DNA from 4 places in the Ruegeria sp. YTSC230 genome. Region 2 is predicted to be linked to each of the others. Evidence: riboswitches for the same ligand, from Rfam matches in the RefSeq annotation. Region 2 holds a riboswitch; each other region holds the start of a gene.

Region 1 (7,758 bases), on a different contig from region 2:
CGAGACCGAGGTCGTTCTCCAGCCCGATGGCTTGCGCTTCGTCCCGAATATCTTCTTGCAGGCGATCGCGGCGCTTGGGGTCCAGCCCGTCGGCATTCGAAAACTCATCCAGCAGCGATTCCAGCCGAACCATCCGATCCGGGGTACCGCTTTCCTTCATTGGCGGTGGGATATGGCCGAGTGTGACCGCCCCGATCCGGCGCTTGGCCTGCGCGGCCTCGCCAGGGTCGTTGACGATGAAGGGGTAGATGACAGGTAGATCGCCGATCAGTACCTCGGGCCAGCATTCGTTGGACAGCGCCACAGATTTGCCTGGCAGCCATTCCAGCGTACCGTGCGCGCCGATATGGATCAGTGCATCCGTACCAAGACCTTTGCGCAGCCAAAGGTAGAAGGCCACGTAGCTGTGGCGCGGGGTACGCGACAGGTCATGATAATCGTCATCACGCAACTCGGGCGTGCCGCGTTCAGGTTGCAACGCGACCAGCGCCTTGCCGCGGCGCAGGGCGGTGAAGTGGAACGCGCCATCTGCAAAGGCCGGATCATCCTCGGGCTTGCCCCAGACGGTTTCGAGGTCTGCGCGCAGTTGTTCCGGCAAGTCTGCCAGCGCAGTAAGATATTCGCCAAGCGACCACGTAATCCGCGCGTCCAACAACGTATCAGAAATCGGCTGGGCAGGAGCGGTGTCATACCCTTCGCCCTGCAGGTCGGCCAGCATCGCCTCGGCCGAGGCCAAAGCATCGAGGCCCACCGCATGGGCCATCTGCCAGTCTTTGCCGGGATAGGTGGACAGCACCAAGGCGGGGACCTGATCCCCTTTGGGCTTGTCGTTCAGGTTCAACCAGCCGGTGACCCTGTCGATGATAGCCTCGATCCGTTCCGGTTCAGCCCGGTGGGCAAAACGGGAATACTCCAGATGCGGGTCACGCTTGCCCGGTTCCTTGAAAGAGGCGATGCCTGCCGAGATCCGACCGTCCACTTCGGGCAGGACGACATGCATCGCTAGATCAGCGGGCGAAAGACCGCGCTCTGCCTCGGCCCAAGCCTGGCGGCGTGAGGTGGCCAGAGCAACCTGAAACACCGGCACATTGGCGGCGTCCAGTGGCGAGGTGCCGGATGCGCCTTTGCCCGAGAACGAGGTTGCGTTGATGATGGCCGCCGGTTCAATGGAGGCGATATTCTCGCGCAGCCAATCGGCGGCTGCAGGTGCTTTTAGCGAGGGGGCGAACATGCCTACAGCTTCGATGCCTCGCTCTCGCAAACGGCGGATCAGGGCTGCGACCGGGGCAGTGTCTGCCGATGTCAGATAAGCACGATAGAAGGTTACCAGAATACACTTCGCGTCGCTCGTGAACGTTGTTTCGATCGGGATTACGCCACGATCCGGGCACCAAGCGCCGCACTCTGGCAAGGTCTTTGCACCCATCACCGGCCCGGCATAAAGCCCCGCCGCAAGCGCCATTTGTGCCAAAGCCGCTTGCGCCGCGACTTCGCCGCCAGTGTCACACAGATGCGCTAGCCGCCGCAGGGTCGAGACGGGCAGGGTGGAGTAGTCATCCAGACGCGTGTCCTCGCGCCCGTCGGCGGGTAGGACGGCCAGCGCGATGCCCTTGGCCTGTGCCAGCGCCAGAACTTGCTGCAATCCGTAGGACCAGTAAGGGACACCGCCGATGAGGCGGATCAGGATGCCCTTGGCGCCCTCGAGCGTTTGTTCGACGTAGGTGTCGACGGACAGCGGGTGTTTTAACGCAGTCAGATTGGCCAACCGCATCGTCGGCATCCGCCCTTCGGCACCACCACCGCGATGCCAGCCTGCCGCGAAAGCGCCAAGGTCGCTGTCCGAAAAGGACAGCACCACCAGATCCGCCGGGCTCTGGCCCAGATCGGTTGGGGTTTCGGTCTCTTCTAACCCGTGGCTTTCGCGGAAGACGACGTGCATGGTTTACTCTGCGGCCTCGGTCACACCCACGAGGATATCGCGGATGGCGGCCTCATTGATGTCGTCATGCTCGGCAATGATCACCAGACGCGAGCGGCGCTCTTCACCCGGTTCCCACGGGCGGTCGTACTGATGACGCACGCGGGCACCAACGGCCTGCACCAGCAGACGCATGGGTTTGCCCTGAACGGCGGCATAGCCTTTGACGCGCAGAATGTTCAGCTCATTGGCCAGACGTTCGATATTGGCGACCAGTTCCGCCGGGTCGGTCTGTTCGGGCAACTCGACGATGATGCTTTCGAAATCGTCGTGTTCGTGGTCGTGGTGGCCGTCGTGATGCGACGGGCGCGCATCCATGTCATCCTCGGCGGCGGCTTCGAGGCCCAGCACGACACGCACGTCAACGGCGCCTTCGGCAACCTCAACCACGGGCAGCGGGCGCGGAGCCTCAGCCGCGATGACCTCTTTGGCTTTGGCAACGCCTTCCGGACCGGCCAGATCGGGTTTTGTCAGCAGGATGATGTCGGCGCACGAGATCTGGTCCTCGAAGACTTCGGACAGAGGCGTTTCGTGGTCGATCGAGTCATCGGCCAGGCGCTGGGCGTCCACGGCTTCGACGTTAGGGGCGAAACGCCCGGCGGCGACGGCCTCGGCATCGGCCAGAGCGATCACGCCATCGACGGTGATTCTCGAGCGGATATCCGGCCAATCAAACGCCTTTAGCAGCGGCTTGGGCAGGGCGAGACCGGACGTTTCGATCAGTATGTGATCGGGGCGCGGCTCCAGCGCCATCAGCGCCTCAATGGTCGGGATGAAATCATCGGCTACGGTGCAGCAGATGCAGCCATTGGCAAGTTCCATGATGTTTTCCGCCGGGCAATCCGGAATGGCGCAGGATTTCAGGATATCGCCATCCACACCCACATCGCCAAACTCGTTGACGATAACGGCCAGGCGCTTGCCCTGCGGGTTCTGCATCAGGTGTTTGACAAGCGTGGTTTTGCCCGAGCCCAGAAAGCCGGTGATCACAGTGACGGGGAGTTTTTCAAGGTTGCTCATTTCAGGGCTCCAATCGGGGGAATGCGGGCCGCACAGTTTTTGCGGAAATGTTCGGGGCGTTCGCGCCATTTCACCAGACCGTCTTCAGCGGCCAGATACTTGGTGACGCCTTCAACGATGGTCTCGACATGGTCAGTCTCGTCGAGGTTTTCATAAACGAAGGTCCATCGGGACGGGCCGCCACGCAAAACGATCGAGCATCCCTGATCACAGTTCGACAGACATTCCACCGGTTTCAGGTCGACGCCGTCCGGCAAGCCAGCCTGTTCAAGTGCTTTATGCAGCAAAGTGCCAGGTCGCTGGGCGTCATCTTCGATAGGTAACCCACGGCGGCATGTCGTGCAGACCAGCAACTCGACTGGTGCGGTCTCGGTCACGTCTCTCATCCCCCTCATCCTTTATACGGGGGACGGGGTTTCATGCGGGCCACGCGTCTGCACATGGACCCGACACCGGAACACCCCGCCCGGTTTCAACTTCGGGTGCTGGCAGGTCTCCCGGCTTGCGGATGTCAGAGGCGAGCCTCTGTTGGATGTCCCGCCTTCCCGGCCTATTAGGCCAGTGGCTTTGGGCACCCTCTCCGGTCACGGTCGCGGGGGCGGCTGTGCTTGGCGGAATAACCGCTGGCACATTCCCTTTTCATCCATCCGGGGATGGACACCAACGCATGCGACATGCGGCACGGGCAGGGGGCTTGTCAAGCACGACTGGGGTTTGAAAACCCGCTACGTCAGAAAAGCGACTTGCCGAAGTCAGTCAGCGGCATCCGATGCGATCCGATCACGCAGCGAGGCGCAATTCAGCCCGGCCGTCGCAGATGATTCAGCACTTCTCGGTTTGGCAATCAAGTAGTGCGGTTGTGTAAATGGAATCGCTGGACCCGCAATCGCAACATGCATCTGATACTGAACTTTAGGCGTCCGAAATTGCGAAAGCAGCGCAGAAAGCTAAGTGCTTGGAAATAAATGGAGGCGAGTACCGGAATCGAACCGGTGTACACGGATTTGCAATCCGCTGCGTCACCACTCCGCCAACTCGCCTTTTCAAGTAAAATCAAATACTTGCCGTGGTGTGATCGGCGTTTTAGCAGCTTTCGACAGGAGCGTCCAGAGGGGGGAGCGCAAATTTCAGGGCCGGGTGCCAACTTAGTCTTTGGTTGCGACGTTGTATCTTGTGAAGATTGGAAAGTTTCCGTGTCTGGGCCGTTGCCGGTTTTTCAAGGATGTGGCAGAACTCAATCACCCAAGGGAGCAAGATGAGCGATCCAATGACAGATTTCGCAGCCCGCCGCCGGACGATGGTCGATACGCAGATACGTCCTTCTGATGTCACGAAGTTTCCCATCATAGACGCGATGCTGACCGTCAAGCGCGAGAATTTCGTGCCGGACGCGCAGCGCGAAGCGGCATATGTCGAGGGATTGATCGAACTGGGTGATGGGCGCTGCATGTTGGAGCCGCGGACCCTGGCTAAGATTCTGGACATATTGAACATTTCGAACGACGAGTCGGTTTTGGATATTGCTCCGGCCTTGGGGTATTCGACGGCAGTCGCCGCGCGCATGGCACAGCTGGTTGTTGCCGTAGAGGAAGATGAAAATCTGGCGGCCGAATCTCAGTCTATCCTGATGGAGGCGGAGGCTGACAATGCGATTGTCCATGTCGGCCCGCTTGAGCAAGGTGCCCCCGAACATGGGCCCTATGACGTGATTATGGTCCAGGGTGGTGTGGAACAGGTTCCGGATGCGTTGATCGCGCAACTTAAGGACCATGGGCGAATTGCGTGCCTTTTTGTCCAAGGTGCACTGGGGATCGTCCGTATCGGCCATAAATCTGGGGATCGGGTGACCTGGCGGGACGCGTTTAATGCCAATGCACCGATTTTGCAGGCATTTTCCACGAACCGTGTATTTTCGCTATAGTTTTATGGCGGATTGTTCTGCCGCCTTGATTAGTTGAACACAAACGCGCAAACTGTCGGCAGAGCAGCGTAATTTTGATTTGAGAGGATTTCGTTATGAGTTCTATGGCGGGAGGAAAGCTGGTCAAGGCGCTGGCGCTGACTGCGGGGGTCGCACTTAGCTTTGTACCGGGACGGGTCGTTTGGGCCGACAATATTACTGACGCATTCATTGGCGCGTACAATACCAGCGGGTTGCTGGAACAGAACCGCGCATTGTTGCGTGCGGCGGACGAAGACGTGGCAATTGCATTGTCAGCGCTTCGACCGATCATCAACTGGACGGTCGCGATTAGCAGCAACTATAACCGTCGCAACGTCAGCGATGTGGTGACAAGAACCGACCCGAACAACTTCTTTACGGGGCTGACCCTCAGCCAACTGCTCTACGATGGTGGGGCCGCTGTTCTGGGCAAGCAATCGGCGCAAGAAACGGTGCTGTCGACCAGGCAGACCCTTGTTGATATTGAACAGCAGGTTTTGTTCCGCGGTGCCAATGCGTATCTTGAAGTGCTGCTGCAGGAAGAAACCGTACAGATCCGCCTGAACAACGTCGATGTATCGGCAGAGGAACTGCGCGCATCGCAGGACCGGTTTGATGTTGGCGAAGTCACGCGTACGGACGTTGCGCTGTCACAAGCCCAGCTTGCAAGCTCGCAAGCTGATCTGGCCGTTGCACGCGGTAACCTCGACACGGCGCGGGCGGAATACGTGAATGCCGTTGGCAAATCGCCCGGGCGCACAGCTGGTCAACCGAGCCTGCCAAATCTGCCAAGCTCGGAACCGCAGGCCGTCAGCCTAGCGCAGCGAAACCACCCCGCCATTCTTTCGGCACAGCATCAGGTGCGTGCCTTCGACCTGATCGTTGCGCAACAGCGCGCCAACCTGGGTCCGAATGTCAGCCTGAACGCCGACGCCGGTATCACTGAGACCTATGACAACGATGACAATATCGAAGACGGCAGTGTTTCGCTGAACTTCAGTCAGCCGATTTACGCTGGTGGCCGTTTGGCCGCAAGCGTGCGCCGCGCCATGGCTACACGGGATGCATCGCGCGCCAATCTGTTGAATGTGCAGAAAGATATCACTCAGGGTGTGACAGATGCCTACGCCCGTTTCCAAGCCGCGTCAGCAAGTTTGCGGGCGTCGACCGAACGGGTGCGGGCATCGCAGGTGGCATTTGATGGTATCCGCGAAGAAGCTACTTTGGGTGCCCGGACCACGCTGGATGTTCTGAACGCACAGCAGGATTTGCTGGACGCGCAACTGGCCGAGGTTGCATCGCGGATCGAGCGATCGCGGGCCGCATACCAGTTAGTGCAGGCACAGGGCCTGTTGACCGCCGAACGTTTGGGACTGGCCGTGCAGATCTATGATCCGACGCTGTACTATAACCTGGTCAAGAAAGCGCCGGCTCAGGTCAGCAGACAAAGCAAGGACCTGGATCGCGTTCTCAAAGCGTTGCGTCGCGACTAAGGGCCAATACTATCTGTTGTGACGACCGGTTTGTTTGGCTACACTCAATCCTGAGGATAGAGCGGTAGAGAACAATGACGGAAAAAGTCGTGAACGGCAGAGTAGAGGACGTGCTGTCCTCGATCAAACGGCTAGTCGGTGAAAGAGGTGAGCAAACCTCGGAGTCGGCGCCTTCAATCGCCCGCAAGCCCGGGCGATTGGTACTTACCGATGCATTGCGAGTCGGCGGAACGTCCAGCATTCAGGACGGCCCGGAGAATGAAGCAGAGGTCAAAGCAGGCTACACGGCTGACGCGTCGGTCAAGCCGATGCTTCTGCGCGCGTGCGACATCGTTAATCGTGAAAACCCCGCCAACAAAGAACAGGCCGCGCCAGAGCCGCCCAAAAACCCGACTAACAGTCTGAGCGCAAAGATCGAAGCCCTAGAAGCGGCGATTGCACGCACTGAGGACCAGTGGGAGCCGGATGGCGACAGCGAAGACGAGTACTCCGGTACTCCGGCGAAGGCCCTTGAATTCAGCGCGCGCAAAGAATTTACGGATACCGAGGGAAAGAAAGCCGAACCCACTCAGGCAAAGGCCAAAGAAGCTGTCGCGACGACCAAGGCAACTTTCGTTCGCGACCCCGAGGTGATCACCGCACCACCTGTTCACCCAGTCGAAGCAGCAGCGGAAGATTCAGCGATAGCTGGTATTAGCGAAGACGCATTGCGCAAAATGATCGCTGAGGTTGTCCGTGAAGAATTGCAGGGTGTTTTGGGCGAACGTATCACCCGCAACGTCCGTAAGATGGTCCGGCGCGAAATCTACAAAGCCCTGGCCGAGCAGGACCTCGAATAACACTCAGACGCTTTTGGGCGTTTCTGCAAGCGCCAGCAGGCGGTCCAGATCCATATTCTGTTCAAGGTGGTCGGCCAGCGCGTTCAACGTATCTTCGACCCCGTCTTCATAGGCCAGGTCCGAGGTCACGCCCAATTGCGACAGGTAAGACGCGCGGAATGCGTCCGAGCTGAAGATACCGTGCAGGTAACTACCGCGGATACGACCAGAGGCGTTTGCAGCACCTTCTGGCCGCCCCTCGACCTCTAGCCAAGCGCGGGCGCAATCAGGGCCTTCGGTACGGCCCATGTGGATTTCGTAGCCCGACACCGGTTCTCCTCCGTTAAGGGCGCGGGCCGAAGTGAGCGTTACCTGTTTCTTCCCTGCCATCACGGTCTCAACATCCAGCAGGCCTAACGCTTCAACAGTTCCCGGTTGTCCGTCGACGCCATCCGGATCAGCGATTGTCTTGCCCAGCATTTGATAGCCGCCGCACAGGCCCAGAAC
Region 2 (7,758 bases):
CATACCCTTCGCGGAAGCGATAGAGTGTTTCCTTGCCGTCGACGACAGGCCAGCGCATGCCACGGGCCTCGTGATACATCTCGAACGGAGCAAGGTCGTGCGCGTGGCCGCGTCCGAAATCGGCATATTCTTCAAACAGACCTTTCTGAACGTAGAAGCCGAAATGCTCCGCGTCGTCGTTGTGGAACCCTTCCGCCGTTTCCGACAGCGGGAACTGGTCGACCTTACCGTTGGCATAAAGCACGTCATACATGGTCTTGCCGCGATGCTCGGGCATCTTGGCCAGCAGCTCTTCGCCCCAGACCTCTTCGATGGTAAAACGTTTCGCGAATTCCATCAGCTGCCACAGGTCCGACTTGGCCTCACCCGGTGCCTGCACCTGTTGACGCCAGAATTGCGTACGGCGTTCGGCGTTGCCATAGGCGCCTTCTTTCTCAACCCACATGGCCGTGGGAAGGATCAAGTCGGCCGAAACTGCGGTGACAGTTGGGTAAGGATCCGAGACTGTGATGAAGTTTTCCGGGTTACGGTAACCAGGATAGCCTTCTTCGTTGATGTTGGGCGCGGCTTGCATGTTGTTGTTGCACTGGACCCAATAGGCATTCAGTTCGCCGTCCTTCAGTTTGCGGTGCTGCAACACGGCGTGGAAGCCGGGCTTGGGCGGGATAGTGCCCTCGGGGATGTTCCATGCGGTTTCGCAGATTTCGCGGTGCTTATCACTCGTAACAACCATGTCCGCCGGCAGACGGTGGGCAAAGGTCCCCACCTCACGCGCCGTACCACAGGCCGACGGTTGACCCGTCAGCGAGAACGGTGAGTTTCCGGGTTCGGAAATCTTTCCCACCAGCAAGTGCACGTTATACATCAGCGAATTCACCCAGGACCCACGGGTGTGCTGGTTGAAGCCCATGGTCCACAAGCTCATCACTTTACGGTTCGGGTCGGCATATTGCTGGGCCAGTTTCTCCAGCTTGTCTGCAGGGACACCAGACAGTTCAGAGGTATATTCCAGCGTGTAGGGCGCGACGGCTTCGGCGTATTCTTCGAAACTGATCGGATCCATCTTTCCCGAGTTCGGATTTTCGGCTTCTTGCTGCAGTGCGTTGGTGTCGCGCAGGCCATAGCCGATATCGGTGGCGGTTTTGGTGATGTTGACGTGCTTCTTGACGAAGTCTTCGTTTACCGCGCCGTTTTGAATGATGTAGTTGGCGATGTAGTTCAGGATCGCCAGATCGGTCTGCGGTTCAAAAACGATGCCGTTGTCGGCCAGTTCAAACGAGCGATGCTCAAACGTCGACAGTACATGCACTTCGCAATCCGGTTTGGTCAGACGTGTATCGGTGAGGCGCGACCACAGGATCGGGTGCATCTCGGCCATGTTCGAACCCCACAGAACGAACGTGTCCGCGTGCTCGAAATCGTCATAGCAGCCCATCGGCTCATCAATGCCGAACGTCCGCATGAAGCCTACAACAGCTGATGCCATGCAGTGCCGTGCGTTGGGGTCGATATTGTTAGACCGGAACCCGGCTTTCATCAGTTTGGAGGCCGCATAGCCTTCCCAAACCGTCCATTGGCCGGAACCAAACATGCCGACACTGGTCGGGCCTTTCTTGGCCAGCGCCTCTTTCCATTTTGCGGCCATGACATCGAACGCTTCGTCCCAGCTTACCGGTTCGAATTCACCGTTTTTGTCGTATTCGCCATTGGTCTTGCGCAGCAAAGGCGTAGTCAGTCGATCCTTGCCGTACATAATCTTGGACAGGAAATAACCCTTGATACAGTTCAACCCCCGGTTCACAGGCGCGTCTGGGTCACCTTGCGTCGCAACGACGCGACCTTCTTTGGTGCCAACCAGAACAGAGCAGCCTGTACCACAGAACCGGCAAGCCGCCTTGTCCCAGCGGATGTCTGGCGCTCCGGCCTGGGCATTGGCTTGACCGGTCGCCAGCGGAATACCAGCGGCCGACGCCGTTGCTGCGGCCGCTGAGGCCTTGAGAAAAGTCCGACGGGATTCAGAATGTGTCATTGCGTGGGCCTCCGGCTGGGGGTTGGGCTTGGGGCATCGGGCTGCGGATGGGCGTCCGCGGGATCCTCGAAATGGTGATAGGTCAGTGTCAGTGAGATGACGCCCGGGATCTGGTGCAGATCCATGATGATCTCGGACGCAAGGCGTGATGGCGTGTCTTCGACGACGACAACAAATCGCCCATCTTCTGTTTCGGCGTGAATTTCGACACCCGGCGTGTCCTTCATCACGCGCGCTGCTGCGCTCGTGTGATCAGGTGCGACATGGGCGAGACAACCGCAGATGTTCATTGAGTAGCTTCCATTTGTGGTTGAGGTTGGCGTTCCAACGCAATGGCATCGGCGGGACATAAACTTGGGCAAATCCCGCAGCCGTTGCATGTATCAAGGTCAAGCACCGGCTCTGCGCGGCCGCCGGTCATCAGTTTGAAACGGATCGCGCTTTGTTCGCAATTGTCCTGACAGATGCGGCAACTGATGCCGTTCATAGATAGGCAGGTGTCCGCTGTAAGCGCGGCGCGCCATGGCCAGTCTGGCAAACGGTCAATCGATATCGCTTCGGTTGGACAAATCCGGGCGCAGTCACCGCAGAAGGTGCAGGGATCGTCAGTTGGCTTGAACAGGGGGTATCCGTCTGTCCCGATGACGATCGCATCTTCGGGGCAAGTATCTGCGCAATCACCACATTTGCTGCATGTTTCAACAAAGCACAGCTCAACCGAGCCCGGAGGTCTGGCGATATTGCCGTCCTCTGGTCTAATCTTGGCGCTTAGAAACGCGCGTCGGCTGGTCAATTGTTGCATTGCATGCGACCTGGCTACACTCGATTCCTGTAATCGAGTGTATCGCATACCGTGATCTGTGGGGGTCTTTTTTGATTTAGGTCATTTTGCCCGATTATTATTAGTCATTTGGGAAACTTTAACTTTTGCACCTATGCGACCTTTGGCGATCAGCGCCGAGGTCGAGCGGTTCGGATCAACAGAAGAAAGACAAAAACCGATCCCAGCGATGTCGTGACAATACCAACAGGCAGCTCTTGCGGGGCAAGCAACAGACGGCTCAGGATATCCGAGCCTGTAAGCAACGCTGCCCCAACAATGGCGGCGGTAGGCACAAGCTGGCTGTGCAAAGGCCCCGCGATACCGCGCGCGATGTGCGGAACCATCAAGCCGACAAAACCGATCACACCCGCAACGGACACAAACACAGCGGTCGCAAGTGCTGCGACGAAGAACATTCGGAACCGCAAGCCCTGAACAGGCACACCCAGGGTGGCGGCGGTCAAATCACCAGTCAGCAGCGCATCAAGCCAGCGGCTACGGTACATTGCATAGGCGAGGATCAATACTAAACCGGCGCAGACAAGCGGGAATGTCTCCCACCGGGCAAGACCCAGACCCCCAAGCATCCAGAATATTACCGAATGGGCCGCACGGCTGTCGCCCGCGAAAATGAGATAATTGGTAATGGCTGAAAACAAAAACGAAACTGCTAGCCCTGCAAGGATCAGTTTTTCGGGCGCGCTTGTGCGCAGCCCATGAACCAAAGCCAGCACAATGCCTGATGCGACAAGCCCTCCGAAAAACGCGGCCAGTGGCAGGGTCCAAAAGCCCAGCACATCTCCGGTTACTGTAATGACAAAGACAGCTCCCGCCGCAGCTCCAGAGGACAGTCCGAACAGAAACGGGTCCGCCAGATCGTTGCGTGTGGTGGTTTGCAGGACAACGCCGACGATGCCCAATCCGGCACCGATCACCGCGGCAAACAGCGCGCGTGGTAAGCGCAGGTCAAACACGATGCGGTGGAGCGGAGACATCTCTCCGTCCACCAATCCTGTGCCCAACAAGACACCGGCTAGCGCGTCAGAGGCCGGAATGGATGTGGTTCCGTAGATAGTCGAGGTCAGCAAAAGGGCGGCCAGTACAGCCGCCCCCAGTAAGAGTGTCAGGCCAAGTCGGCCCATATCAGTTCAGACCCGGATGCATAGCCTTGGCCATTTTCGAGATTGCCTCGATATTGGCAGGTCCGGGTGTCAGTTCTTCGTAGCGCAGACCAATCCAGCGTTCGTTCTTGACTGCGTCCGTTTGAGACATCACAGGATGGTCCTGTAGGAACTTGAAGGTATCCGCGGCGCCATTTCCAGTTTGATAATCAAGTAAAACCAGGAATTCCGGGTTTGACGCGGCGACAGCCTCCCACGATGAACGTCCCCAGCTGGTGTCCATGTCATGGGTGACATTCTCGCCGCCAGCGGCAGCAATCATCGCGTCGGGAATGGCAAACTTACCAGCCGTAAACGGGGCATCGGCGGGGCCGTCCAGCAGGAAAACGCGGGGTTTGGGCAGGTCGGCTGTCTGCGTCTCAATCGCGGACAGTTCTTCTTTCCAACCGGAAACCAGCTCTTCTGCCTTGTCTTCAACGTGCATGACTTTGCCCAAGCGAAGGACGTCCGTGAACAGCAGGTCCATGCTGGCTTCGGGGCGATCCTTATCCAGATGTACGCAGCTTTCCGTCAGGATCATCGTTTTGATGCCAAACGGCGCAAGCGTGTCCGGGGTCACGTCACCGCCCGGCTTCATGCCATAGTACCAGCCCGCAAAGAAAAGGTCGGGTTCGACAGCGACCAGATTTTCAACTGTCGGGTACTTAGGCGCAAGTTCCGGGATGTCGCCGCGCAGGGTGTCAAACTCGGGGCTGGTTTTGTACCAGCCAGTGATGCCTGTCAGGCCAACGACCTTGTCCTGCAAACCCAGCGCAAAAGCCATGTCGGTCATGTTCATGTCGTGCACGACCAGCCGCTCGGGCTGAGTTTCAAACACCAGCGGCTCGCCGCAATTGTCGACGGTGATCTCGCGCGCTGTTGCGGCAGTTGCAATGCCGCTGATCAGTGCAGCGCACCAGAGAGTTTTTTTCATGTTATTTTTCCTAGTTTGAGGTAGTGGTTCTTCGGATATCCAGTGCCGGGATCATGCGGCCTTCATGCTGAAAGCTAAGAAAATCGACACCGAAAGTTTCACGGACCCTTTCGGGTGTCAGCACTTCGTGCACGGGGCCGAAACCGGTCAGACGCGTGGATTTCATCAACGCGACATGGGTCGCGAATTCCGGGATCATGACCAGATCATGGACGATCATGACCACCGTTATGCCCAGCTCGGCCACCAGCGACAGCATGCGTCCCTTGGCGTCCGGATCCAGATGGTTCGTCGGCTCATCCAAAAACAGCAACGACGGGTTCTGCGCCAGCGCCCTTGCGATATGAGCGCGCTGGCGTTCCCCGCCGGATAACACGGCCATCCGCTTGTCAGCGAGGGCAACCAGTCCGGTCAGATTCAGGATGCGGTCCAATTCCAGGGCGTGCTCAGCCGCAGATCGGTCGGCGCGGATTGGGATTTGCCCAAGGGCCACGTAGTCGCGCAGAAACAAACGCCCGTCCGGCGATTCCTGCTGACTGACCACGGCGATCATTCGGGCGCGGTCCATCGCCGAAAGCTGCCGAAGGCTGCGCCCCTTTACCAAAACGTCCCCCAGCACAATCTCTTCACCGCCGCACAAAAGATTCAGCAGCGTTGTCTTACCCGCACCGTTTGGGCCGGCAATTGCCAGAGTGGCCCCTTCATTCAGTTCGAAATTGATGTTTTGCAGCAGTACGTCGCCGTTCAGGGCGTAATACTCCAGCCCGCGCGCCTCAAGGAAAGCTCCGCAGGTCATGCGCTTGTCTCCACTTTTAGCCGCGGCAGGCGCGCCAGAGTCTTTTCAAGAAGGGCAGGCGGGCGCTGCGTTGCGTTGGTCCACCCATCCGCGATGCGATGGTATTGATGTGCAAATTCGGCCAAAGCATCCACGTCCTCAGCCGATTGGATGTCACCGAAAAGGTACTGCGCTTTGTCGAATGCCTGAAACCCGACGGTTGTGGGACGACCGCAACCGGCCATGCAGGAAACGCTTTGGATGTCAAAACTGGATGGAAGCTTGCTTGCAAGTGCAGCGCGCAATGAATCCGCCCGGTCAGAACCCTCGCAGGTCTCGCAAATCAGAAGGAAATGATCAGGACTGATCGACATGGCCCACTCCGCCTGTTGCCAAGCGCGGGCAGAAGGTGCAAATCATGTCATCACGTCTTAGACGTGTCATAAAGCCTCCTTCCAGGACGCCCCGCCCCGGGTTGGTTGAACATCGGATGGTAGGTCTCCTGACTTGCGGGTCGTGGCTTGGCCATCCTTCCCGACCCATTTGGGGTCAGTGGGTATTTGGCGTCGCTCACCGCTTACAGTTGCGGGGGCAGTCACGGACTTGGCGCTTGTTGGCAACCTCACCGTATTCCCTTTTCATCCCTTGGCGAACCATAGGGAACCATCGTGGGTGATGCTTGCCCGAGTTCCGATTTTGGGTCAAGCGATAATCCGCGCCGCCCCACGCACAGAGGTCATTTGTCATTTGCCAATGATCTGACTACGCTGCGTTGCAGAAATGTAGCAACAAAGGTGGATATGTTCTGGTTCCGGGGGGCCGCACATCCAATGTTTGAAACGACGAACACGCATTCAAAAACAAAGCCGGACGAGATGAAAATTCAAGAAAACAGAACCTATTCTCAATTGAAGGTAGGCGACAAGGCGCAGGTCACCCGATTGTGCACCGTGGACGACTTGTACGCGTTTGCCTCGGCTTCGGGTGATCACAACCCGCTAAATCTGGCGGCCTATGACGGAGATGGAGATGGACACCCCGAGGCTGTCGCGCCCGCTTTGTGGCCTGCTGGTCTGGTGGCTGCTGTCATTGGGAACATCTTGCCGGGGGCCGGTACGCAAACACGTCGGGCGGACCTGAGTTTTCATGCTCCGGTTATGGCGGGCGAAGAACTGACCGCCTTTGTGGCTGTTACCGAAAAGCGTGAAGACGGCGACCTGACCTGTTCCGCCGAAGTGCGCCGGGTCGGGGATAACGCATTGATCCTGAGCGGTACCGTACAGGTCACGCCACCGTCGCGGCATTTGACCTTCGACTCGGTCGAGGTGCCGGGACTGATCGTTCAGCGTCACCGGCATTTCGACGCTTTGTTGGAAAGGGTACGTCCTTTGGACCCGATGCCCACAGCGATCGTCGCCCCGGAAGAGCCGAATTCGCTAGGCGGGGCATTACTCGCGTTGGAAAACGGCATCATTACTCCGATTTTGGTTGGCGACCCGGACAAAATCACCGCCGCTGCCGCCCAGCTTGGGGCCGATTTGTCGGGAGCTGAAATCATTGAAGCGCGAGACCACGAAGTGGCCGCCCAACGCGCGGTCGGGCTGGTCGTTGAAAGTAAGGCCCGGATGCTGATGAAGGGTCATTTGCACACGGATGTGTTGTTACGCGCCGTTCTGCGCAGGGAAAAAGGTCTGAGAACCGGGCGGCGGCTGTCGCATGTGTTCGTGATGGACGTGCCAGGCATGTCTCGACCCATCATGGTTACAGATGCGGCGGTGAATATCGCACCGGATCTCGAAACCAAGGCCGATATCGTTCAGAACGCCATCCATCTTGCGCATTCTATTGGCATCGAGATGCCCAAGGTTGGCGTCTTATCAGCGGTTGAGACCATCAACCCGCATTTACCGTCGTCTGTCGATGCCGCGCTGTTGTCGAAAATGGCCGAGCGTGGACAGATCACCGGCGGACTGGTCGATGGTCCCTTGGCCATGGACAACGCGGTTGATCTGAACGCGGCGCGGACAAAAGGCATTA
Region 3 (7,758 bases), on a different contig from region 2:
TTACTTGAATCGTTAGCCGCAGGAGGGCTTTTATGATTGTAGCAAAAACCCTTTGGGCAGAGCGTTTCTGAGGCCGACCCTCACACCTGCCTGAACAAATTACCGCTGGATGCGCGACCGCCATCCAGACGGATAGCTGTACCTGAACACAGGCAGAATAATGTCCTTTACACTTTCGGACCTGGGATGGTCCTCACACTTTGCCGCACAACATGCGGCCAATCCAAAATGCGTTCCCTTTCGCATCACAGCCGTTCACCGTGATCGCCTGATCGGCGCAAGCATCAACGGTGAAACACCTCTGCTCACCCTGAACCAGCCGACGGGCGACTTTGCCGTCGGAGATTGGGTATTGGCGGATGATCAAAACCGGGTTCAACACCTGCTGGAACGCCGCAGCCTTTTGAAACGCCGCGCCGCTGGAACCGGGGCCGAAACCCAGTTGATCGCCGCCAATGTGGATGTGCTGTTCATCGTCAGTTCCTGCAATGCCGACTTCAATCTGGCCCGACTGGAACGGTATTTGGCTTTGGCACATCAGGCCGGGTGCTATCCGGTGATCGTTCTAACCAAGGCCGATACCTGTACCGATCCTGGTAATTTCTCCAAAGCAGCCGAGTCGCTGGCACCGTTTCTGACCGTGCTGGCAATCAATGCATTGGATGCCCTGGACGTGCAGCAAGTTCTGTCTTGGTGTCCCAGTGGGCAGACCGCTGCATTGGTTGGCTCATCCGGTGTCGGCAAAACGACATTGGTCAATGCCATGACTGGTCTGGATGAGGCAACCTCCAGCATTCGCGAGGACGACGCGCGCGGGCGGCACACGACAACTGCCCGCGCGTTGCATCCGATGCAGAACGGAGGCTGGTTGGTCGATACACCCGGCATGCGGGCTTTGCGGTTGCTGGATGCACAAGATGGCGTCGATGAGGTCTTTTCCGACATTCTGGAATTGGCCCAAACCTGCCGCTTTTCCGATTGTCAGCATCAGGCCGAGCCGGGATGCGCTGTGCAGGATGCGATTTCCACCGGATCCCTTGACACAGAGCGGCTAGAGCGTTGGCGAAAACTGCGGCGCGAGGATGAAAGGAACTCGGAAACCGTGGCGCAGTCTCGTGCGCGCGACAAGGCCTTTGGTAAGATGGTACGATCGGTGATGCAGGACAAGAAATCCCGCAAAAATCTGTAAATACCGACTCAGGCGATCAACCGGGGCCATATGTTTGCATTTCGGCGCGCAAATGCGCCGATGTGACCGACCTCGGCCAATCCAAAGTCTTTCGGCGACAACTGATGCCGGCGGGCTTTGGGACCGTAAAGATCGGCCAGGCGCCAAACCGCGTTCGGGGGCACCACCTGATCATCGTCCATTGTGAACAGATCAACAGGTGTTTCCGACGCGGACCAACGGGCGTCTGGAAGGCTTTTGCCGATATCCGGCACGTAGCTCAGCGCAGCGGTGCACCATTTACGCCACTGCCAGTAGACACGTGCCGGAAGGTCCGAGCCGAACCCAAGTGCCTTGCCCGGCAGGTATCCCAATGCCTTAACCAGCAATGGCGGGTGGGCATACCAGAACATTGTCGCCAGTGCGCGATACGGCCAGGGGTGGTCGGATACCGTCACCAAACCTGAACAGACACAGATCATCCGGTCGATCTGCTCAATATCGGGCTGAATTGGCCCCAGCATTCCACCCACCGAATGGCCAATGCTCCACTGCTGGGCCGCGGGAAATCTGCGCCGCATTTCAGCGCGAGCAGCGGGCATGTCGATCAACGCCCAGTCAGCCATCGTGGCCTGCGAATCGCGCAGGCGCCCGCGTAGAGAGTGGCCAAAATCGCGATAGTCATAGGTCAGACAGGCCATACCCTGTTCTTCCACCAACCACCGCGCAAAATGCTGGTAATAGTCGCGCGGTACGCCTGTGGCTGCATGGACTACAACCGCCACATCAGGTGCCGAGGCAGGCATATACAGCCGTGCCGACAGTTCGGCCTCTCCGGCAGAAAACGTGAAATCTTCGGTCAAAACGACCGGAGTGTTGTCCAACATGGTGCCCTCGCAAGCATCTGAACTATTCGGTTCACATAATGGCATATCGGCGCTTTTGCGCGACTAGAGTCAACAGATTTTCAAAGTGACCAAGCGTCCACTTGAACGATGGAAAACAGCCCGCTTGACTCAAGCCACCTACAACCGCTAGCGATGAGGTGATGGTTCTCGTCCTTATATTGGGGCGGGATGAAAAGGGAACTCGGTGCGGTCCAGCCCGGCAATGCCGGAACGGACCAAGGCCGCGACTGCCCCCGCAACTGTAAGCGGTAAGCAATGCCGAAATACCACTGGCCGAAAGGCTGGGAAGGTCGGCAAAGCAATGACCCGCAAGTCAGGAGACCTGCCATCAAAGTAAAAACCGAAACTCGGGCGGGGTGTCCGGGCAGGTCTTCAGTACGCTGAGTTCCCTGTTCCACGTCCCCCGCTCACCGCGCGGAGGGCGCATTATGATCTGGAAGACAACGACCCACGAATTCACCGCCACCCTGTGCCAGAAAACGGGGAAAACCTGCCCCGCATTGGCCCAAATGGCTCGGGCATTGGCCGAGGCGATGGCAACAGCACAACCAATGACGACCAGCGAATTTGAGGTGGACGGCTCCAGCGAACTGACCCATTGCGATGAGGGTTGCACCGCACGGTTTCGCGCCAGCCCGGCCCGGATCAGGGTCTATTGCGGGGCAAACACAGGCGACTCAGCCGACACGTTGGACGAATACGCCGATATGATGTTCGGCCCTGACTTTTCCACTCTGCCTGCTGGTGTTTTGGCGGCCTTGCCTTGCGCCATGCTTCAGGCATCGGCCCTTGCACCGCGTCCATCGCATCAGGTTGTTCAACAAGCCACGGCCTGATCCTAGTTCACTGATCGCTCTGGGCCGGTTTCATGGCCCAAGCCATCTGCTCATCCGTTTCCACCGCGCATGGTCGGGCCAAGCGCAGCCGGTTTAGCGCGTGGTTTGGATCTTCGCCGCTTTCCACCATGAGCCTCAGCGCGACCATCCCCGACCGCCCACAACCGCCCCGGCAATGCACCAGCACGCGTCCACCGTCGGACAGAACCTGCCGGGCGGCTGCGCTGGCTTGGGGCCAAAGAGTTTCGATTGGCAGGGGCGGTGTGCCAAAATCCTCGACCGGAAGATGCACCCATGTCGCGGACCTGCTTTGAACGTCTCGACCAAAACCGCCTGCGCCGACCTGCCGCATCTCGGCCTCGGTGGTCATTGAAATCACCAGATCAGGGTTCCAGTCCTGTATCACCCTCAGATCGTCCACATACCCACCGCCGCCGCCCGGCAAGGGGGACAGCGCCAAGATGCCTGAGCCAACAGGCAGCGCGTAGATCGCAAATTTTGCCAAAGCTAATGCTCCTACTGCCACCGGCCCACCAAATTTTGACAGCTGGTTTATCCCGCTTACAGACGCTGTCCAAACCGAAATTCCACAAAGCCTGCTGTGGACGTGGGCGGCCCGGGTCTCTACGCTGCATTTCTGACACGAATCTGACAGAGCAGACATGACCGAAACGCCCAGCCCCGCCTATCAGGTTCTTGCCCGCAAGTACCGCCCCGAAACCTTTGCTGATCTGGTTGGACAGGACGCAATGGTACGCACGCTGAAAAACGCGTTCGAAGCGGATCGGATCGCGCAGGCCTTTATCATGACCGGTATTCGCGGCACCGGCAAAACCACCACTGCCCGGATTATCGCCAAAGGTATGAACTGCATCGGCCCCGATGGCGAAGGCAAGCCAACGACCGAACCTTGCGGCCAGTGCGAACATTGTGTGGCCATCATGGAAGGACGCCATGTCGACGTGATGGAGATGGACGCCGCCAGCCGGACCGGTGTGAACGACATTCGCGAGATTATCGACAGTGTCCGATATCGTGCCGCCAGTGCGCGTTATAAGATTTACATCATCGACGAAGTTCACATGCTGTCGACCAGCGCCTTCAATGCGCTGCTCAAAACGCTCGAGGAACCGCCTGAGCATGTGAAGTTCATCTTTGCGACGACCGAAATTCGCAAGGTGCCGGTGACTGTGCTGTCCCGCTGTCAGCGGTTCGACCTGCGCCGGATCGAACCTGAGGACATGATCGGTCTGCTCAACAAAATCGCCGCAGCGGAAAACGCACAGATCGCAGAAGACGCGCTGGCTTTGATCACACGAGCGGCCGAAGGGTCTGCCCGCGATGCAACATCGCTGTTGGATCAAGCGATTTCACATGGTGCAGGGGAAACCAGCGCCGATCAGGTTCGGGCAATGCTTGGCCTTGCAGATCGCGGGCGCGTGCTGGATCTGATGGACATGATACTCCGCGGTGATGCGGCTGGGGCATTGACTGAGTTGAGCGGCCAGTATGCCGAAGGGGCCGATCCGCTGGCCGTTCTGCGCGATCTGGCCGAGATCACCCATTGGGTTTCCGTGGTCAAAATCACGCCCGATGCCGCCGATGACCCCACCGTCTCACCGGATGAACGCGCGCGGGGTCAACAGATGGCCGAGGCGCTGCAGATGCGGGTGTTGACGCGGATGTGGCAAATGTTGCTGAAGGCGCTGGAAGAGGTCTCTGCAGCACCCAACGCGATGATGGCCGCCGAAATGGCAATCATTCGTCTGACCCATGTGGCCGATTTGCCAAGCCCCGAAGAGCTTATCAAACGACTACAGGATGCACCTCCCCCCCCACCAAGCGGGGGACCTGGCGGTGGTGTGGCTGTGCCAACTCATGCACCTGCACAGGCGACGTCCTCTGCGCATCTCTCGGCGCAACGCGGGCCTGCAGGGGCGCCCACTGCAGCGCTTGCCCAGGACGTCCAGACCGCGCTGGCACACTATCCAACCTTCGAATACGTGGTCGAACTGATCCGCACGAACCGGGATGTAAAACTGTTGGTTGAGGTCGAAAACGGCGTGCGTCTCGTCTCGTATTCCCCGGGACGAATCGAGTTCACGCCGACGGACAAAGCGCCGACCGATCTGGCGCAAAGGCTTGGTTCGGCCTTGCAACGCTGGACCGGAAACCGATGGGCCGTCTCAATTGTGGCCGACGGGGACGCAGCAACAATCGCCGAGGTACGAGACGCGGCTGATCTGGCGTTGAAAGCACAGGCCGAACAACACCCACTGGTTCAAGCCGTTCTGATGCAGTTTCCAAAAGCGCGCATCAAGCGGATCGAAACCCCGGAAGAACGCGCCGCCAAGGTCGAAACCGAAGCCCTGCCGGAGGTCGAAGACGAATGGGATCCGTTCGAGGAGGATTGATCCGAGCGACCAAAGCGGAAACACTCCCGCGCTGCCGGGCCCAACGGGAGGAAAGGTCTTGCCAAAGACCTTGACGACGGGCGGGAAAAGCTCTCCCCTTGTACCCTACCGGCAGCATCCGTATTTAGGCGGCAAACCGATTTGCAGGAGAAAAGAAATGCTCAAAGGACTCGGCGGTCTGGGCGATATGGCCAAGATGATGAAATCCGCACAGGATTTGCAGACCAAGATGACGGACATGCAGGAAGAGCTGAACAACCTGATGGTTGTAGGCGAATCCGGTGCAGGGCTAGTGAAGGCCACCGCCACAGCAAAAGGCGAGCTGAAGGGTCTGGACATCGATCCGTCGATTTTCAATGGCGACGATAAGGAAGTTGTCGAAGATCTGATTCTGGCCGCTATCAAGGACGCGCAAACCAAAGCGGCCGAGCGCTCTCAGGCAGAGATGGCAAGGCTGACCGAAAGCATGGGTCTGCCCGCAGACATCAAGCTGCCGTTCTGATAGACACTCCTGACGACCCAAAGGCCGGGCACAACTGCCCGGCCCTTTTGCAGGAGCGCACGCCGTGAGTTCGAACAGCGATATCGACAATCTGATCGACCTGATGGCCAAACTGCCGGGCCTCGGCCCCCGTTCGGCTCGCCGCGCGGTGCTGCACCTGATCCGAAAACGCACCCTGCTGCTGACGCCCCTGTCGGACGTAATGCAGCAGGTGGCCGCCACCGCCCGCGAATGCCTGAATTGCGGCAACGTGGGCACCACCGATATCTGCGACATCTGCGATAGCGAGGATCGCGCGACCGGAGAATTGTGCGTGGTCGAAGACGTCGCCGACCTCTGGGCGATGGAACGCGCTGCAGTTTTCAAGGGTCGCTATCACGTTCTGGGCGGCACGCTGTCCGCCTTGGACGGCGTCGGCCCGGACGAGCTGCGCATTCCGCGCCTCAAGGACCGGGTAATGGCCGAAGGGATTTCTGAGGTCATTCTGGCCCTGAACGCCACGGTCGATGGGCAAACCACCGCCCACTACATCGCGGATCAATTGGAGGGACAGGTCCGTCTGACTTCACTGGCGCAGGGTGTGCCGATTGGGGGCGAGTTGGACTATCTGGATGATGGGACGATTACCGCTGCGCTGCGGTCAAGGAAAGAACTGTAAAGGTCGTCTTCAAACTGCCAAACCCTTTCATCAAACTGGCAAAACAAACCGGATTTTACGGTAATGCATGCATCCTATAGAAAACTGCACTGAACCTTTGCCGCCATCTTTTCGATATCATTATACTGTGTGTATTTAGCGAGAATTCCGCCTTGTGTTGTACAGTTAGCTTTGCCAGCCGCAGCGCGCAGCAATTCAGCCCTTGCAGTTTTGACGGTTTCTGCGCTTAGCGAAAATGGCCCTTTCATCTTTGCTAGTACCACATAGGTAGACCCATTCACTGAAACCAAGCGGAACTTACCGCTGGCTTTGCCAGATTTGATTTTCATCGCCCAGGGTTCTCTCCATTTTGAGGAAGCAATACGCATTGCGGCTTCCGCGCCGGGATAGTTCGAAGTGCGGTCGGAAACGTACCATGGTATCCCGGTTGGCGTTGTTTTCAGCCCCGATCCGTCACTGCTTGCAGAAACCCCATAGCTTGTACAAATCAGAAAAGTGAAAAGGGCGGCCACAAATTGGTTTTTTGAGCGCATTCTGTGTATTACTCCAAATCGAATGCACAAATAGGAACTCCAGACTATGGCCCAAATATGGCCTCAGGCCTCAAATATGAGAAGGGCTGCACAGGGTTCCAAGATGGTCTGTAGTCAGCGTCCGGGGTTTATCCGGCTCATCACTTTTTTGATAAATACTACGGGACAAGACACATGCTTTTGGAGACCAAAATGACCCGCCTTCTCGCCCTCACCTTCGCCGCCTTCACCGCGACCGCCGCATGGTCACAACAACTCATCGACAAGGGATTTGTCGAAGGTTGGAACATCATGATGGACCCCGCGCTGGGGAATGGATGCCTGATCCAGACGATCTATCAGGACCTCTCAGTCGTGCGGCTGGGCTATGACGCGCTGGACAATCGCGGGTATTTCGCCGTCTACAACAAGGCGTGGGGCGACATCAAACAGGGTGAGAGTTATCCGATCCGGTTCGATCTGGACGGCAAAAGCTATGATGCCACTGCCATCGGCTTCAATCAACGCGATGTGCCCGGCGCGACCGTGTTTTTCACTGACCGCAGCTTCGTGAATGCGATTGCCCAGAACAAGACCATGACGGTCTACAACCCCGCAGGTGAGGTGGTCATGGCGATTGATCTGAAAGGCACGGCCAAAGCGCTGGAATATGCCCGGGACTGCCAGAACAAGAAACTCTAACGAATCGGATCAAACAGGGCGTCTTTGGCCGTACAATCGCGGATCACGTCGCGACCGC
Region 4 (7,758 bases), on a different contig from region 2:
ACCGTTGGGACGCGGGAGATTTCACAATGGAATTGATTACAGAACAACTGCGCGCCTTCCCGATCATGGCACTGTTTCTTTGTCTGGGTCTGGGATACGGCGTAGGGAAGTTTCGGGTCGGCAAGTTCGAACTGGGGGGCATCGCTGGTACATTGTTGGTGGCGGTCTTCATTGGCCAGATCGGCGGTATCAACCTCAGTACCGATGTTCAGAATGTTTTCTTTTCCCTCTTCATTTTTATGGTTGGCTATAATGGCGGCCCGCAATTTTTTGCGGCCTTGAACCGAACTGCGCTGACCAAGTTACTTGCCGCGTTTATGATGACCCTCTGGGGGTTGTTTTTTGTTATTGTTGTGGCTCGGTTGGCCGGCTTGGACAAAGGGTTGGCGGCTGGATTGGCCGCTGGTGGCCTGACACAATCTGCAATCATCGGCACCGCTGGAAATGCCATCGATCTGCTTGGGCTGGCCGCAGATGAGGCAGAAAAGCTAAAAACCAACATCGCCGTAGGATACTCGGTTACTTATATCTTCGGCTCGATCGGCCCAATATTGGCAGTTAGTGTCATTCCAATCATCATGCGTGTCGACCTGCGGCAAGAAGCGATTAAGCTGGCTCAGAAACTCAGCGGCGGCGGTCGCAAACTAGAGGAAGGTGAGTTCCTTCCTATGAACCGGTTTGACGCCCGAGCCTATCAGGTAAATGCCGATGCAACCATTGCCGGAAAAACCGTCAAAGACATCGAAAGCGGTTATGATGGTGATCTGATCGTCGAACGGTTACTCCACGATGGCGCTCCTGTGGATCCGAATCCTGAAACAGTGGTCAATGCCGGAGACGTTGTGGTCGTCTCCGGCCTCGTAGCGACTTTGACCCAGTTCGAGGGTAGCGCCAGTGGTGAAATCGGAGAGTATCCTCCTGAACTGACGGTTGTAGAGGAACGTCGCAACGTAGTGGTCACCAACCGCAAACTGACCGGCAAAACGTTGGCAGAATTGAGCGAGGCTCTGACAGCGGATCAAAGGCGCGGCGTTCACATCTCAAAGATCACCCGCATGGGCCATGATGTCCCTGTCCTGCACAACACCGAGATACACGCAGGTGACGAGGTCAGTATTGTCGGTCACAAGGACGATCTGAATCGAGTTGCGAAAGTTGCGGGCTACGTTCCGCCTTCGGCCTCGGTAACCAATTTCATTGCATTGGGGATCGGCGTCGCCATCGGCTTTCTGATAGGAGAGATCAGTTTTGTCATCGCAGGAACCAAAGTGGCTTTGGGGTCCGGTCTCGGTTGCCTAGTTACAGGGTTGATCATCGGCTACATGCGCATCCGGCGACCCAAGATCGGCGGCATTAACCGAGGGGCCGCGAATTTCCTTCAGAGCTTTGGACTAGCTGTGTTTGTTGGTGTCGTTGGCCTCAATGCAGGCAAGCCCGCACTAGAAGCGATTCAGGAATATGGGATCACGCTGTTGCTGTTGGGTGTGGTGGTTACATTGATGCCCATGATCGTGCAGTTCCCAATCAACTATTTCGCCCTGCGTATTAAAAACCCGATTGAGGCCTGTGCGGTTGTGACCGGATCACGCTCGGGCAATCCCGGTTTTGCGACACTATTGGAAAAGGCCGGAAACTCGACTCCCACACCAGCTTTCACCATGACCTATGCCGTGGCTAACATCTTCCTAACGCTCTGGGGACCGTTGGTTGTGGCTTTTGTTCCGTGAGTCAAACCGGAAATGGGCGCGACAACCGGGGTCCTAACCTGGACGGGTGGGATCAGCGTTTGTGCAAACCATCACGCTGATCCGTTCCTCTTTGCTATTGCTAGATCTCAACCGTGCAACGGCAGTCCTTTCGAGGCACGGTAGGCCTGCACGTAACCCGTGGCCACCGCGCGCACCGCTCTTCCGATCTGGCGGTAAGCACTATCATCCAAATTGGCGAACGATACCCGCGCTGACCAGTTGGGCGCGTCAAAGCCCGATCCATTCAGCAAAACGATCCCGTGATCCTGAGCCAGTTTGAAGGATATATCTAGCGGGTGGACATTCTCTTTAATCCACTCGACCACCTCCTCTCCCACGTATTTACGGAGCCAGAATTCGAAGTCGATGATACCGTAGTATTTGTCGAACAGCGGGTTATCTGGAACTTCGATGCCCATCCCTTCGACCAACTCGTCAAAGCGGTGCTTCAGAATACCCCAGCAGAATTTCTGATAGGCCTTCTCTTCGTCCATAAGCTCGACCAGTGAAAACAAAGTCATCATCACCTGCTGCGGCAGTGACAGACCTGCGGTGTGGTTCAGCGCAACATCGCGGCTGTCGGCGACGATCCGGTCGATGAACTTGAACGAGGATGGATCAGGCGTCAACGTTTCGTACCGGGCGTTGACGACCGCCTTGGTTTCGTCCGGAGCCTCCGCAATCATCTTGTCGAAGATGTTGTTCTCGGCCACCAAAATCGCGCCCAAACGCCACCCGGTGCAACCGAAATACTTGGAGTACGAATAGACCCCGATCGTGTTCTCAGGCAGATGCCCCAAGATAGACTGAAAATTCGGAATGAAGGTCCCGTAAACATCGTCAGTCAAAATGATCAGGTCCGGGCGGCGGTTCTTTACGAACTCGACAAGCCGAGTCGAGACTTCGGGGCTGATAGCGACTGAAGACGGGTTGCCCGGGTTGACCAGAAATAGTGCTTTGACTTTCGGGTCGGACAAGATTTCAAAATCATCGTCGTTCAGTTGAAAGTGGTCCTCTTCTTTCGAAGATACATCCACTGTGTTCAGCCCATAGTCTTCAAGTACCGGCATTTCCAGATAGGGCGTGAAAATCGGTGTACCCAACGCAATGGTGTCGCCGGCATTCAGCAACCGCTGGTTCTTGAGTGCCTTGAAAATATAACACATCGCAGCGGTTCCACCCTCAACTGCGTAGATATCGAACTTCGCATCCGGTCGGTGCCCCGCGCACATCGCCCACATAACGTATTCGTGGACAATCGCCTCGTTGTGCTCCATGCACCGGTCGGGCATCGGGTAGTGGTCGCCAACAATACCGTCGGTCAACTCGAGCACGAAATCCTCCGGTGTAAAACCAAATTTCTCAATCGCAAAATCCACTACGGCCACCAAAGTTTCCGCACCTGGAGGACCGTTTCCTTCAACCGATTTGGCGCAATATGCTTTTAGCCGGTCATAACAGCCTGGCCCTTGCGGCATCCCGGCCAAACCGACCTGCGGCTCATTACGATGGCGCTGAGCTTCTGTCATAGCGAACTGCCCTAAAAGGAAAAACGCCTCCCGCGCTTTAGTGGCGATCCAGTTAGGGTTCCCTCGACCGGCATTGAGGTATGGCAGAGACATCTGCCGAGCCTCTTTTTGCGCCAACTTAATAAGTTCGTCTTTGATTTGGAAAGGACTTAGGTTTTCAAATTTATGCAGGTTGAGCGATTCTGGCATGACATCAAATCCTTGCGTTAAAACAGATGACGTAGTTTAGCGGATCGCATGCAAGGCAATGTGTCAATGAAAACAACACTATTTGAAGGGAACGGCGTAAAATCAAGGATTACGAGTCTTCGCTACAAGCCTTGGCTGTAACCATTTTGCAGGGCAGACAGAGTTATGGAAATTACGCCGACGCTTTGGTCTCAGTGCTGACATCCCACTAAAATTTGCAAGGTTCACCATCTGCGCATTGCTGTCATTCGTGGCCGCCAACACTGCGCAAACAGCGAATGTCCAGAAGGTGGCCTGCTCTACCAACACCGTTCCTTGATGGAACGACTGCTATCTCCGAGGCAGGATGTAAGGAATGACCGCTTCGAGCTGATGGCTGTCATCCAAATTGGGGGCAGAGAACGATCGCTCTGAGCCCACTTTGGCCAATGCTGCACACCGCAGGAAGGTCAGTTTTGAGGCAAAATTGAAGCAGCATATAGTCCCAGCGATATAAATTGGAAGTAGATCCATGCTTCGAGGAGGCGTTGGAATAAGCCTTGTGTTACTGGCATCAAGAAAATTGTGAAAAACAAACAGAAGCCGACGATTGTAGCTGGCGGCGCCAAGCGCCGCAGAAGCGAATTTGGTGGGGCAGTCAGGCTGAGGATCAGCAAACCGATCAACGCAAGCGGATAAGCCGTCACCGCAATTGCCATATGAGCAATATGGACCAACGTGCTTGTCATGTTCTCGTCGCTGCCTCGACTATCACACCCCGCATCACAAGGCAGAAAGGCGGCAAGTATCAAAAGAATGGCGTAAGCGGATAGAAGCAATATCGAGATTCGTTTTGTCCTGCTGCCTGGGAGGCAACTGTTTAGTCTTGCGAGGAACGCCAGAAGCCAAATCTCTGTCGGTATGAAGACGGCATAGTTGGTCCACGTCGCCAAGGGGGCCCCTACAGCCCCGAGTGCGCTCATGAATTGGTCGATATGCGAATAGTTGGGGGTCAGTGCACTTATGATGCCCACGCCTATCGCCAACCAAAGTCCACTAATAATGGGCAAAACGACAAGGCTTATTGATCGTGAGTTGCCCCAGAGAGTTATCCGCAAAAGCTCTGCCCCTGTGTTGACGCGCACGCTTCTTAGAGCGATTGCCCTGACGAGTTGGCACCTTCCGTCAGGCAAGCCGATCAGAACACGTCGCTCATCCATGTCAATCACAGAGTGGGATCACAACTTCCAGAATCTGGCACCGGTAAATCAGTAGCCTCCGTTCAGGTGCATCTGATCGCTTCCGAAAGCAGACCTTTGCGCCATCGCGGCATTAGTCAGCTTTGTCCCGCTTATCGGAAGTTTGGCTACTGTTTTGCGAAAATCCGCTTCTTCCTCAAACCAAACACTTTAACTTAGTTCGACAACCGCGGTTGCACCTTGCCGCAACCGGCGTCAGACTATCCAAAACACCCCGCTCAGACGGCAATCGATCAAATAGATCAATCGCTTAACATCGGCACCCCGTCAGGCGAATAACCTGCAATGTCAAAGACCCAAATCATCCCACTGCAGACAAAAAAGTCCGGGCAGAATAAATTCAGTCAAAAAGACCGTTGGCGTGCGTCTGAAGCTGCAAGAAGCGGGGCCCGTGTAGTATCCACCGTTGCCTCATGTCTACTGCGTCCTCCGTAGTCGACCGATGACTGGAACGAATAGCCATCCCGCACAGGTTTGCGCTCTTGTCGAATCAAATCAATTCGTATTTTGTCCTCGCGATGGTTCCCGACTGTATTTTGCGGTCAGGGATAAAAGGGAATACGGTGCGGTTCTGTAAAAAGGCCAATTCCGTGACTGCCCCCGCAACTGTAGGCGGCGAGCGACCCGAGATCGTCCACTGGGCAATAGCCTGGGAAGGATCGGGATAGCTTTGACCCGCAAGTCAGGAGACCTGCCATCCGAAATTTATGAACCTGGGCGGGGTGTCCCAGAGGGAGATGACAATGTTTCAAGCGGTCCGTACCGTGCACGACTTTGCGCTCGCTTTGCCCCTGTCCGAACACAGGAGGCGTTGCCGTTGTCATTGCAAAAAGCTGACACCCAAAGGGGTAAGTGTCTGACAGAATTCAGCGTTCCGGTGCTGGTCGCGGGCGCTCTGGCGCTGTCGGCGCTCTTGTGGCTCGCGATTTACGCGGTGATTTGATGTCGGCCGTTTTGCAAATCCGCGATCTGACGTTGGGCTACCGCGACCTGACATTGTTTCACCGCCTCTCCATGGATATCGCGGCCGGAACGACCCTTGCCGTTCTTGGTGCGAACGGATCGGGCAAGAGCACATTTGTAAAGATGCTGCTGGGCTTGATGGATCCGCTTTCGGGCAGTTTGACTTGGCCGCAAGGGCGTCCTCGTGACATTGGGTACCTAGCGCAGATGACCGAGTTCGACCGCCGATTTCCCATCCGTGTGAGGGATCTTGCCGCGATGGGGGCCTGGCGCGGGTTTGGTTATCGTACCGGACTGGACGCCGCCGCGCGTGACCGGATGGCCGCCGCGCTGGATGAGGCCGGTGTGCTGGATATCGCTGACCGGCCTCTGCATATGCTATCGGGCGGGCAACTGCAGCGCGCGCTGTTCGCGCGAGTTATCATGCAGGACGCACCGCTGATCCTGCTGGATGAACCGTTTGCCGCGGTCGACCAAAGTACCGAAGCACATCTATTGTCGATTATCCGCCGATGGCGCGATGAGGGGCGCGCGGTGGTTTTGGTGGTGCACGATCTTTCCTCGGTGCTGGATTATTGCAGCCACGCGCTGCTTTTGGGCGGGCAAGAGGCGACCCATGGACCGGTGAATGACGTTCTGACACCAGACCGTCTGGTTGCACAAGGATACCTCTCGGAAAGTCAGGCGTCCTGGATGTTCCGTGGCACCCATTCAACAGCGGAGCACGGCAATGTATGACCTGATCGTCGAAATGTGGAGCTTTGCCTTCATGCGTCGCGCTTTTGTGGCAACCACGGTCCTCTCGGCCTCGGTCGCGCCGGTGGGGGCATTTCTTGTTCTGCGTCGCCTATCGCTGGCTGGTGAGGCCATGGCCCACGCGATTACCCCTGGCATTGTCATCGGCTTTGTCACCGCGGGCCTGTCGGTCATGTCGCTATTGGTCGGAGGGCTTATCGCGGGTGTTGGCGTCGCCATTTTGACCGCCTTTCTGGCACGCCGGACGATCCTGCGCAGCGATGCCAGCCTTGCCTCGCTCTATCTGATCGCATTGGCGGTAGGTATCTTTATCCTGTCTGCAGCAGGGTCCGCAGTTCCACTAAAAAGCTTCCTGTTTGGATCAATCCTTGGGATCGACGACGCGTCGATGGTCCTTGTCGGCGGGGTGGCGACAGTCACATTGTTGGCATTCGCCGTTCTGCTTCGTCCGCTGATTGTCAGCACCTGTGACCCGGTTTTCTTCGAAACGCAGACGCGCCGACCGTGGTTGGTAGATCAGGGTTTTATGCTGCTGTTGGTTCTGAACCTTCTGGCTGCGTTCAAAACACTGGGAACGTTGATGGCCGTTGGCTTGATGATCCTTCCCGCAACTGCGGCGCGCTATTGGGCCAGTACGATCACCGGGCAACTGGTCCTGGGTTTTCTGTTTGCCTTGTCCAGTTGCTGGATCGGCCTGACCCTGTCCTACCTGTTCCCGGACACACCGTCCGGCCCGGCGATCGTTTTGGTTGCCGGTGGGTTCTTTCTGTTCTCGGCCATTTTCGGTCCCCTTGGTTTTGGCAGACGGATGCGCAAACCGTCTGTTTCCAAAGACATCCCCATTGCCCAAATTCAACAAGAAGAGAGAGCACAATGACTCTTGTAAAGTCACTCTACACCGGCATCGCCTCTGTGTCGTTTGCTTTGGCTGCATTGCCGACCGTTGCGGCAGAAGGCAACGTCAAGATCGTCGCCAGCTTTTCGATCCTCGGCGACATGGTCGAAGAGGTCGTCGGCGATCTGGCCACGGTTACGACAATCGTGGGCCCGGACGCGGATGCGCATGTGTATCAGCCTTCGGTTGCAGACGCGAAGGCCGTTGCCCAGGCGGATATCATCTTTGTCAACGGTCTGGGCTTTGAGACATGGTCCGATACCCTGATCGCTGAATCGGGCACTGACGCAACCGTGCACGTTGCCACCGACGGTATCACGCCTGTCACAGTCGAGGGCAAAATCGACCCCCACGCCTGGAACTCGCTGTCGAATGGCATGATTTACGTGACCAATGTTGCCGACGTGATGACAGAGGCGATGCCCGAGCACGCCGAAGAA

Evidence for each region. Region 2 has a riboswitch for cobalamin ahead of AC2FD9_RS12225 (DUF1636 family protein). Riboswitches for the same ligand answer to the same signal wherever they lie in the genome.
Region 1: another riboswitch for cobalamin. It lies ahead of AC2FD9_RS09455 (DUF1636 family protein); the one in region 2 lies ahead of AC2FD9_RS12225 (DUF1636 family protein).
Region 3: another riboswitch for cobalamin. It lies ahead of AC2FD9_RS18535 (hypothetical protein); the one in region 2 lies ahead of AC2FD9_RS12225 (DUF1636 family protein).
Region 4: another riboswitch for cobalamin. It lies ahead of AC2FD9_RS22545 (metal ABC transporter ATP-binding protein); the one in region 2 lies ahead of AC2FD9_RS12225 (DUF1636 family protein).

Annotation. Positions count from the first base shown of each region.
Region 1 covers NZ_JBXWMC010000004.1:62,652-70,409, forward strand. Annotated here, with positions in the region: gene cobN (cobaltochelatase subunit CobN) at 1-1,939, opposite strand, end outside; gene cobW (cobalamin biosynthesis protein CobW) at 1,943-2,998, opposite strand; gene AC2FD9_RS09455 (DUF1636 family protein) at 2,995-3,384, opposite strand; cobalamin riboswitch at 3,469-3,678, opposite strand; tRNA gene AC2FD9_RS09460 (tRNA-Cys) at 3,965-4,038, opposite strand; gene AC2FD9_RS09465 (protein-L-isoaspartate O-methyltransferase family protein) at 4,266-4,919, shown strand; gene AC2FD9_RS09470 (TolC family outer membrane protein) at 5,015-6,433, shown strand; gene AC2FD9_RS09475 (hypothetical protein) at 6,508-7,272, shown strand; gene AC2FD9_RS09480 (cobyric acid synthase) at 7,276-7,758, opposite strand, start outside.
Region 2 covers NZ_JBXWMC010000005.1:271,156-278,913, reverse strand. Annotated here, with positions in the region: gene napA (nitrate reductase catalytic subunit NapA) at 1-2,029, opposite strand, end outside; gene AC2FD9_RS12255 (chaperone NapD) at 2,026-2,319, opposite strand; gene AC2FD9_RS12250 (4Fe-4S dicluster domain-containing protein) at 2,316-2,516, opposite strand; partial or broken gene AC2FD9_RS12245 (4Fe-4S binding protein) at 2,577-2,831, opposite strand; gene AC2FD9_RS12240 (FecCD family ABC transporter permease) at 2,981-3,994, opposite strand; gene AC2FD9_RS12235 (ABC transporter substrate-binding protein) at 3,996-4,946, opposite strand; gene AC2FD9_RS12230 (ABC transporter ATP-binding protein) at 4,957-5,742, opposite strand; gene AC2FD9_RS12225 (DUF1636 family protein) at 5,739-6,095, opposite strand; cobalamin riboswitch at 6,197-6,404, opposite strand; gene AC2FD9_RS12220 (bifunctional enoyl-CoA hydratase/phosphate acetyltransferase) at 6,552-7,758, shown strand, end outside.
Region 3 covers NZ_JBXWMC010000010.1:49,633-57,390, forward strand. Annotated here, with positions in the region: RNA gene ffs (signal recognition particle sRNA small type) at 1-2, shown strand, start outside; gene rsgA (ribosome small subunit-dependent GTPase A) at 161-1,189, shown strand; gene AC2FD9_RS18530 (alpha/beta hydrolase family protein) at 1,198-2,055, opposite strand; cobalamin riboswitch at 2,201-2,420, shown strand; gene AC2FD9_RS18535 (hypothetical protein) at 2,505-2,912, shown strand; gene AC2FD9_RS18540 (protein-tyrosine phosphatase family protein) at 2,920-3,417, opposite strand; gene AC2FD9_RS18545 (DNA polymerase III subunit gamma/tau) at 3,575-5,326, shown strand; gene AC2FD9_RS18550 (YbaB/EbfC family nucleoid-associated protein) at 5,484-5,828, shown strand; gene recR (recombination mediator RecR) at 5,893-6,486, shown strand; gene AC2FD9_RS18560 (hypothetical protein) at 6,561-7,019, opposite strand; gene AC2FD9_RS18565 (hypothetical protein) at 7,212-7,700, shown strand; gene AC2FD9_RS18570 (ribonuclease T2 family protein) at 7,697-7,758, opposite strand, start outside.
Region 4 covers NZ_JBXWMC010000017.1:31,591-39,348, forward strand. Annotated here, with positions in the region: gene aspT (aspartate-alanine antiporter) at 27-1,727, shown strand; gene AC2FD9_RS22535 (bifunctional aspartate transaminase/aspartate 4-decarboxylase) at 1,835-3,466, opposite strand; gene AC2FD9_RS22540 (DUF998 domain-containing protein) at 3,916-4,665, opposite strand; cobalamin riboswitch at 5,207-5,417, shown strand; gene AC2FD9_RS22545 (metal ABC transporter ATP-binding protein) at 5,557-6,405, shown strand; gene AC2FD9_RS22550 (metal ABC transporter permease) at 6,398-7,300, shown strand; gene AC2FD9_RS22555 (metal ABC transporter solute-binding protein, Zn/Mn family) at 7,297-7,758, shown strand, end outside.